One region of the Erwinia sorbitola genome, then DNA from elsewhere that is predicted to be linked to it. Evidence: predicted binding sites of a transcription regulator. Region 1 holds the regulator's gene; the other holds the start of a gene.
What was found. Region 1 encodes Fur, which represses iron uptake genes when iron is present. Its sites were predicted from a motif close to ATAATAATGAGAACNACTATCAA; they were not measured.

Region 1 (5,081 bases):
GCCTGGATAATCTCGGCGTACTGGCAAGGGGATTAAAAGACGATCGCCGTCTGATTCAAATCGATGTGCGTAATCACGGTTTGTCTCCGCGTGCGCAAGAGATGGATTATGCGCTGATGGCGCAGGACGTCCTCGATACGCTTAACGAACTAGAGATCGATCGTTTCAGCGTGATTGGGCACTCAATGGGCGGCAAGATCGCCATGTCCCTGACCGCGCTGGCTCCCGATCGGGTGGCTGAGATCGTGGTTATCGATATTGCACCGGTTGCCTACAGCACCCGCCATCACGACAATATTTTTACCGCACTGAATGCAGTCACCGAGGCCGGTATCACCACGCGCAGTGATGCAACAGCGCTGATGCGCCAGACGATCGATGAAGAAGGGGTGATTCAGTTTCTGCTTAAATCATTCCACGACGGTGAATGGCGCTTTAACGTTCCGGTGCTGTTGGCATGTTATGACAAGATTATCGGCTGGCAACCGCTGGCCACCTGGGATAAACCTGTTCTGTTTATCCGCGGAGATCGCTCGCCCTACGTCGCCGACGAGTATCGTGATGCGCTGCTGACCCAGTTCCCGCAGGCACGCGCGCATGTTATTGCTGGTGCCGGCCATTGGGTACATGCAGAAAAACCAGATGCGGTTTTGCGCGCAATCCGTCGTTTTTTAGCGTTGTAAAAACGATTATTTACGCCAATGATTATCCTCACAATAATCCGGGCCTCCTCTTCGAGCGTACTTTTGGCGCTGACGGACGGCCTGGCTATCACTCCCCTGGAGCATTGATAACGATGTGACCGGTGGAATCGAGGCAGCCAGCGCAGGTGCGGCTTGAAGTATCAAGGGTATAAATGATTGTCGTCACCTCTTTCGCTGGGGTATGATGGCGCGCTAAAATTTTGCCGCTGCGCCTTATCAGGCGGCATAACGGCCCTATTCATCAGCAATCCAGCCTTCAGTATTACGATTCCTATGGCAAAAGAGAACACGGACCGCACGACGATCGATCTGTTTGCAGATGAACGGCGTCCGGGACGACCCAAGACTAATCCGCTGACGCGTGATGAGCAGCTGCGTATCAACAAACGCAACCAGCTCAAACGCGATAAAGTGCGCGGCCTGAAGCGTGTCGAGCTAAAAATGAACAGTGACGCGGTTGATGTCCTGAATCAGTTGGCGCTGGAGCGCAATATGAGCCGCAGTGAGCTGATCGAAGAGATGCTGCTGGAACAGTTGCAACGCCACCAGTCCTGATTGTATCGGGGCCTTAGCACTCAGCGACAAAACTGACAGCATTACTGATTTATCCGCTCACGACGGTCTGTTATCATTAGCGATATCTGCTAAAAAATCAGCAGTCACCATATCATTAAGATTCAAGAGGTTATTAAACTCATGGCACTCGTCGGCATTTTCTTTGGTAGCGATACAGGCAATACCGAAAACATTGCAAAAATGATCCAGAAGCAACTGGGGAAAGATGTTGCAGAAGTTCGTGATATTGCTAAAAGCAGCAAAGAAGACCTTGAAGCCTTTGATATTCTGCTGCTTGGTATTCCTACCTGGTACTACGGTGAAGCCCAGTGTGACTGGGATGACTTCTTCCCGACGCTGGAAGAGATCGACTTCACTGGTAAACTGGTAGCGCTGTTTGGCTGTGGCGATCAGGAAGACTATTCCGAATATTTCTGCGATGCCATGGGCACCATTCGCGACATTATTGAGCCAAATGGTGCCGTGATTGTTGGCCACTGGCCAAGCGAGGGTTATCACTTCGAAGCCTCTAAAGGCATGGCAGATGACAACCACTTCCTTGGTCTTGCCATTGATGAAGATCGTCAGCCAGAACTCACTAACGAGCGCGTTGAAAAGTGGGTAAAACAAATTTCTGATGAACTTCAGCTGAAAGATATCATCGAAGCATAACCACACCCGCTTGATGTGGGAGCTATCTCACATCAAGCAAGTGGTTTTTCCTATAGAAGTAATAGATACATGTTTGTAACTTTCATCTGCAAAACTGTACAATAACCCCATCGGTTACCCGCTTACTCAGCGCCTGCCCCACTTTTTGAGAATGTGAGTCGCTCAAAGAGTGGTGAGATGGTGTAAATCGAAATGCTGACCCGGCATAATTCGGACGCGCGCTTCCCTGGATGTAACGACACTTATCCTTACATCCCTTGCGGTTTCAGGCATCCCTTTAGGTTTTCATTTCGCAGTATCAGCTCTATACTGAAACGCACTCATCTTTAGCGTTGACCGATGTTCAGGGCTTTACAGCCACTAAGTGACTAGCAAAGTAACAGGACAATATCCGCATGACTGACAATAACACCGCATTAAAGAAGGCCGGCCTGAAAGTCACGCTTCCCCGACTGAAAATTTTGGAAGTGCTTCAGGAACCAGAGGGCCATCACGTCAGTGCGGAAGATTTGTACAAACGCCTGATTGATATGGGCGAAGAGATCGGTCTGGCCACGGTTTACCGTGTGCTGAACCAGTTCGATGACGCGGGGATCGTTACCCGCCACAATTTTGAAGGCGGTAAATCCGTTTTCGAATTGACCCAGCAGCACCACCACGATCATCTGATCTGCCTGGACTGCGGTAAAGTCATTGAGTTTAGAGACGAATATATTGAGGAGCGTCAGCGTGAAATCGCTACGCGTCACGGTATCAAACTTAGCAATCATAGCCTGTATTTGTATGGCCACTGTGCGCTGGGTGACTGCCGTGAAGACGAGACTCTGCACGATAAATAATCTGTACGACTCAGTGTTAAAAACCGGTGGTTTACCACCGGTTTTTTTATACCTGTTTTACAGTGACTCCTCCCGGCTGAAACGCTGCCCATCGGCACTGACACTGCGGATTTTCACCCCAGGTTTAACCAGCGGTGGGTTTTGCCTGTCGTAGCGCTGCCAGCTCTTCCCGTCATCAGTGCTAAACGCTATCTCCACCCCAGGTAAAGCGGTATTAGCTTCAAGCTTTCCGCTTACAATACGCGCCCCTGGCACCGGCAAACGGTATCTGATGCCGTGCTTCTCAAGCTTCGCCAACTCACGCTGACCGAGAATATTGGCAAACCGCTGCCAGTCCAGAAGCAGAGCCTGCTGGTCAACCCAGTGTGTCTCACCGCCCCGATACTCTTTACCCGCCTGATAATCCTGCTCCCAGGAGGCACGATGCCAGGCCCGTTCAGCCAGAGAGAACAGACGCGGGAACATCATATATTCCATATTGTCATCAGTTCTCACCGTTTCACTCCACAGCTGGGCTGACATACCCGCTGCACCCGGCCAGGCTTTATCAGACTTCGCGCTGAAATAATGGCCGTCACGGTCTGTGGATGTTTCCGCATTTTGTGGCAGGTTATCCGGTGCAAAACTGAACATTTTCCGCTCGTCACTGAAACGGGTTCCCCAGTAATATCCTCTTTCGAGCGGGTTCACCTCATAGGGGAAATCCATATAGAGATAGTCAGGATTGGAAATAATCACCTGATAGCCCTTGTTTGCCCAGTCATTTACCGTATCGAAACCACCCCAGTAAAGCGTATCCCAGAAGTTAACTGCGACCTCTGGCGTGGCAAATGCGTGAGCATCTTCGGCATTTTTTAATCCATCCTGCCATGCCTGCATTCGGTTAATGCCATGCTGTTTCAGCAAACCGCTGACCTTAAGTGCAAAATAACTGGGAAGATGAGCAAGATCGCTTACCTTTCCTGAGGCGATCATCCCCTGACAAACCGGAGATTTTGCCCATGGCAGATCTTCTCTGCTCATATCAAGCTGGCCTTTACCCGCTTCCGGGCGTTTGATATCGGTGTAGCCTGGACCAAGACGGATATTTTTGGCTTCATCACCGCCGAAGTGCCAGCTGCGCAGCGGCTGCCCCGCTTCGTGATGCATAAGCTGAATCTCACTGATAACTTTATCGGCAAAGTGCAATGATGAATCCAGGCAGGGATTCAGATAGCTGGTGCGATCGTAAAGCTGTACTGAGGTGGTATTGGAGTCATCCTCCGGATCGACCAGCCGGTATTCTGACGCCAGTTTATCCTGTCCGGCCTTTTTCAAACGCTGATAGCGCGCTTCCATGGCGATCACCGCCGCACGAGCATGGGCAGGCATATCCACCTCTGGCAGAACCTGAATCCCGCGTGCTTTAGCGAATTTCACAATCTCAATGTAGTCCTGGCGGCTGAAATAGCCGCTGCCGTTATTATCGCTGAACGGCCCTGAACCTAACTGCGGTAACAGACAGCGTTGTTCTTTGAGATCGTGGCATCGCCGGCCGCCAACCTCGGTCAGCTCAGGCAAGCCGGGGATCTCAATACGCCAGCCTTCATCATCGGTCAGATGGAAATGGAAGACGTTAACTTTCCAGGCAGCCATCTGGTCAAGCATCCGCAGGATCGCCGCTTTACTGTGAAAATTTCTCCCTACATCAAGGAAGATGCCCCGGTAAGCAAACCGAGGAGCATCATCAGCTTTCAGCGTGGCAATGCGGCCGCTGCCGTCCGCCGGTAACAGTGACATAATCGATTGCAGCCCGTAGAAAACGCCCTGCTCATCATAGCCAGTCACCTCAGCCCGATCTTTATTGATAACCAGACGATAGGCACCCGATTGCGCAGGAATATCCTTTAGCGCTGCCGGATCAATGCGGGTACTCACCGGATACCCTGCCTTATTCAGGCTGATACCGAGCAGCGAAAAACGCTGTCTGACCGCTTCCGCACGCTCGGCTGGCAGGCTTGCCAGCTCAAGGTGGACGCCGTTGCTAAGGTCGGCATCGTCTTTTGCTATCACAACCTTTAGTGGCGTGGGGGTAATCTGACCGCGCAGATCATCAGGTGCCAACTGTTTGATGTCATGATTTTTCGTAAACCGGCTGTTAGCCTGCATCAGGATATTTTTATCCTCAGCCTTACTTTTCCACTGGTCGCCAAAAGGTGCCACAAAGCTGGTGAGGTCTTCGGTATCGGTAACCTTAATGATTTGTGGGCTGGCATCCCCCGATGTCACATACCAGCGTGGCATGACATCAGTGATAAACAACTGCCAGTAT
Region 2 (5,081 bases), 1.5 Mb from region 1:
CGTCTGAAACAGCCTTGTCTACGAAAACCGATAAAGCCCGCCAACCCATTAGCTTTGCTGATTGGCACTGGCTGACATACGCAATGGCACGGATCGTCTGCGTCCGCACGCATTCTCCCTCAGCTAAAAAAAACCTTACTAAATGCAGAGTTACAGCTTTATCCAGCTAAGTTGCGCTGCATATTAATGCAAATGTAAATCACTCTCAATAACATTTGCATTAGCATTTTTAAACTCAGAAATGACTGGTACAGATAAGGGAAAGTAACAATATGTAAACAAAGAAGAAATGGCGTGTCTTGAGTAACGCCTGGAGGTAGCTGACTGGAGTGGTAAAACAGAAAAAAAATAGCCACCCCGGCGAGGGTGGCTAAAGGATGATAATAACGCTGTACAATAATGATGATGTTTAAATAAGAATATACACTACCCGTTTACCAACGGTAGTTTACCGATGCTACGAAGGTACGGCCTGCGCCGTAGAAGCACGCCCACTGACCCGCACAGGATGAAACATAGTGTTTATCCGTCAGGTTCTGCACGTTAAATTGCAGGGTGGTTCCCTTCAGAACCGGAACGGCCTGGCCAAGTTCATACTTCACCATTGCGTCATACAGGGTGTAATGCGGTACATAGTATTCACCGATATCATCGCCCGGTGCCCGACCGATGTAACGCACACCCGTACCCACAGTCAGACCGTTCAGCTCACCGTGCAGGAAGCTGTAGCTGGCCCAGGCAGAAGCCGCATGACGTGGGATCGCGTTCGGGCTGTGACCAACCTTAGCCTCATCTGTCGAACGTTTAGTCACTACATCGGTGTAAGTATAGGCTGCGATCAGCTTGATTTCCGGCGTTGGCTGCGCATGGATCTCGGTTTCAACCCCTTTCGAGTTGACCTTACCAATCTGCTCGTAGGCATTGACCAGACGGTTATAAGAGCTGACGTTCTTCTGGTTAATATCAAACAAGGAGACGGTCATCATCGCGTTGACCCCCACTGGCTGATATTTCACCCCAATTTCGGTCTGCTCACCGGTCGTCGGTTTCAGCGGATCGGCACCTGGTGCAGCCTGTTCAAGCACTGGCTCAAACGAGGTGCTGTAGCTGACATACGGTGAAATGCCGTTATCGAAAGCGTAGAGCAGCCCGGCACGGCCAGTAAACTTGCTGTCGTTATAGGTGATATCAGATCCACCCGGTGTAAAGTCCTGGTTTCTTACCTGCGACCAGTCATTACGGCCAGAGAGCAGCAGGTTCCAGTTATTCCACTCCAGCTGATCCTGTACATACACGCCGTACTGATTCAGGGTTTTTTTGTTATCAGTTGCCAGCTCTAACAGACTTTCGTCAACGTCAACATGGCTCGGATTAGTCCAGTCCATCGGATAACTGCTGCCGTAGTCACGGTACATTTTGCTGTTGATATGGGAGTAACGGTAATCAAAACCACCCAGCACCGTATGCTCCACAGCACCGGTATTAAACAGCGCCTTCAGCTGGTTATCGACGTTAAACTCGTTGGTCATCGCCGTTTCATGCTGCGCCATACGCGTCATGGTACGATCGCCATCATCCACGTTATAAACCAGATATTTATAGTTCTCGTTGCGGTGGCTGTAACGCAGATTTTGAGTAAATGATATCGCCTCATTAAAGCTGTGTTCCAGGCTGTAGCCGATGGAGGTCTGCTGACGCTTTGACTTGGCAAAATCGGAGTCGCTGACATTAAGATCGTAAGGCACATAGCCCGCAGCGGTTGGATAGAGCGTACCGGCACGCGGCAGGAAGTTACGTGAACCGGCTTTCGGATCATCCTGATAGCTGGTTAACAGCGTAAAGCTGGTATCTTCGTTTGGCAGCCAGGTAATAGCAGGGGCGATGGCCATACGCTGCTGTTTGCTGTCTCTCACAAACTCGTTTTTGGTGCTGGCAAGGCCGTTCAGGCGATAGAACAGCGTATTGTCATCGTTCAGCTTACCGCCGAAATCGAAGGCCGCTTCGCCGTAGTGTTTATTACCCGTACTGAGCTGCACTTCATGAATGCTTTCTGCCGTCGGGCGTTTGCTGGTCATCAGCACCAGCCCACCCGGGCTGACCTGGCCATAGAGCACCGATGCCGGGCCGTGAACAATTTCAACGCGCTCCAGCAGCCACGGATCCAGCTGCCCGGCACCGCCGTTGGAGCTGGAAAGGCCGAAGTGCAAACCATCCAGCAGTTTTGGTGCGTAGCGGAAGCCACGGCTGATCACTTCATCGTTACGGTTGGAGTTACCGCGATAGGTTGTCACCACACCGCTGGAGTAACTCAGCGCGTCCGCGACGGAGTGAGCATCCTGATCATCCATCTGCTCGCGGGTGACCACTGAAATAGATTGCGGAGTTTTACGCAATGGCGTGGCGGTTTTGGTGCCTGAAGCACTCTCTTTTGCCACGATCCCTTTGGTAGGCGCGGTAACGCTCTCCTGGGTTTCTGCGGTGACCGTCAGCGTATTATCGTTATCGCTGGCCGCCTGTGCGGCGGGCATGATAAATAACGCTGACGCCAGTAATAAACGCATGGTGTGTTGGTCAGAAAATGCTGCAATACCTGGTTGTGACTGTTTTTTAATCTTATTAAACATGTGCTGTTATCCCGTCTGAACAGACTTGCCGATAAAAAAAACCGTTAAACCCTGCCAATTCATTAGATGCACTGATTGGCTGGAGCCCAGTTTAAGAATCACGTTCGCCACTCCTCTCGTCGATTCTTCCCACCCCCCTAAGAAACCCCTTATTTACTTACAACTTATGGGCCCATTAGAAAGTTGTGCCGCATCTTATTGCAAATGCAAACTATTCTCAATAGTATTTGCATTAGCGCCGTTTACTGTAAGATGAATTAAAGTCTCTCCATTTAAGTAATTAAATGTAAATAAAGGAAAATTATCGTGACAATACGGCACAAAATATGGCCGCTACGTCAGCCAGCAGGCACTGCATCACAGCGGCTGGCGGCCGATAACGTGGGAGAAGAAGCCTGGTGGCAGCAAATGGCACAGGATGGCACCCCGCTGGTGGAAGCCTGTAACGCAGGAATCGTTAAAATGAGCTTTTTCTGGCGCGATCCGGCTGGGGATGAAAACCATTCAGCGCTGCGTCAGGTGTATGTGGATATCAACTGTGTCACCGATCACCACAGCCCTCAGCCCCAGAGCCTGCAACGCCTGCCGGGTACCGATGTCTGGCACTGGTCAACGGAGATTGATGAACACTGGCGCGGCAGCTACAGCCTGATTCCGGTGACTGCCGATCGGCTGCCGCCTGCTTTCAGTAGCGATGACGACACACGCCGTAAGCAACAGCGCGAATGGTGGATTTCACTGTTCCCGCTGGCGATTGCCGATCCGTTAAATCGCAGTAATGCCCATCTTAACAGCCGTGGTCATGCCCTCTCTGCCGCCCATATGCCCGCCGCGCCCGATCAATCCGCGTGGCACGCGCTGGACAGCGGCCAGGCCATTCAGCCAGACAGCCACCAGCTTCAACAGTTTACCTGGAACAGCACACTCCTCGGCAATCAGCGCCGTATCTGGCTCTACACCACCGGCAGCAGCTCAACGCCGCAAGAGCGCCCGCTGGTAATTTTGCTCGATGGTCAGAACTGGGTCAGCGGTCAGCCGTTATTCTCCGCGCTGTGTGCCGAAACCGACAGCGGCCACCTTCCTGCCGCCTGTTGGCTGTTTATTGATGTGATTAACGGCGAGTGGCGTGAAAAAGAGCTGCCGTGCAATGCCCGCTTCTGGCAGGCGGTACAGGAGGAGCTGCTGCCGCTGGCCCGCAGCCGGGCTGAATTTAGTGAGCTGGGCGACCGCACCGTTGTTGCCGGGCAGAGCTACGGCGGCCTGGCGGCCATGTATGCCGGGCTGCACTGGCCTGAGCGCTTTGGCCGCATCCTCAGCCAGTCCGGCTCGTTCTGGTGGCCAAATTTCCGCCTGGTAACCCATTTTTCTGAGTCCGGAGAGCATGAGATGGGCTGGCTCACCGGCCAGGTCATCAACGGCGAACTGCCCGCAGGCCGCTTAAAAATCTTCCAGGAAGCTGGCGATCGCGAAGGCGATATGGCCTGGGTTAACCAACAGATACGCCAGGCGCTGCTCCCCGTCGGGCACGATATCAATTTCCGTATTTTCTCCGGCGGGCACGATGCCCTGTGCTGGCGCGGCGGGCTGCTGGACGGCTTACGCTGGCTGCTGGCCGACTTTAACTCTCCTCCATTCTCTGGCAAGAACAGGTAATAACCATGACTGAACAACAAAACCCCTTTGATGATGAAAGCCTCGACTTCCTGGTACTGCTTAATGCGCGCCAGCAATACAGCCTCTGGCCAGCGTTTTCGGACGTCCCTGCCGGGTGGCAGAGCGTCGCTGGTCCGCAAACCCGCGCCGAATGCATCAGTTACATCGAAGAAAACTGGCAGGATATGCGTCCCGCCGGGCTGAAAACAGCCGGTTAATCCGACGCTGACATTACCGAACATTCTCTTTTTTTCGATTTGCCGACAGGAATTGCCACCGTGTCAGAAGCTCAGATCAAGCCTGAAATAGAGGCTGAATTTACCGAATATCCTCTGGTTGCCGCGCAGCCGGGTATCTGGATTGCCGATCAGATCGCCCATCAGAAAAACACTTTTGCCGTTGCTCACTACAGTGAACTGCATGGCGATATTGACTGCCAGATGCTGGATGCCGCCATCCGCCAGGCAATGTCAGAAGCGGACACCGTACAGGCGACGTTCTGCCTGGCCGAAGACGGCAGCGCCGTGCAGCGGCTACCCCATGCGCGTACGCCAGAACAGGTACAGCCTGTTGAATGGGTAGATTTCAGCCAGCGCAACGATGGTTTGCAGGCGGCGCACCAGATGATGCAGGCCGACCTGGCCGCCGATCTGCCTGCCGACGGTGAGCGCCCGCTCTACCGCCAGCTGATGATCCGCGTCAGTGAAGATCGCTGGTTCTGGTATCAGCGCTATCACCATCTGATGCTTGACGGCTTCAGCTTTGAAGCCCTGACACGTCGCGTGGCAGCCATATATCAGTCAC

Region 2: a site for Fur is predicted at 2,829-2,851, ahead of fes (enterochelin esterase). Genes of this name have one in related genera too.

The regions. Positions count from the first base shown of each region.
Region 1 covers NZ_CP046509.1:3,261,584-3,266,664, forward strand. Annotated here, with positions in the region: gene ybfF (esterase) at 1-683, shown strand, start outside; gene ybfE (LexA regulated protein) at 978-1,259, shown strand; gene fldA (flavodoxin FldA) at 1,401-1,931, shown strand; gene fur (ferric iron uptake transcriptional regulator) at 2,327-2,770, shown strand; gene GN242_RS14740 (beta-N-acetylhexosaminidase) at 2,828-5,081, opposite strand, start outside.
Region 2 covers NZ_CP046509.1:1,773,044-1,778,124, reverse strand. Annotated here, with positions in the region: gene GN242_RS07975 (TonB-dependent siderophore receptor) at 435-2,561, opposite strand; gene fes (enterochelin esterase) at 2,931-4,277, shown strand; gene GN242_RS07965 (MbtH family protein) at 4,283-4,495, shown strand; gene GN242_RS07960 (non-ribosomal peptide synthetase) at 4,556-5,081, shown strand, end outside.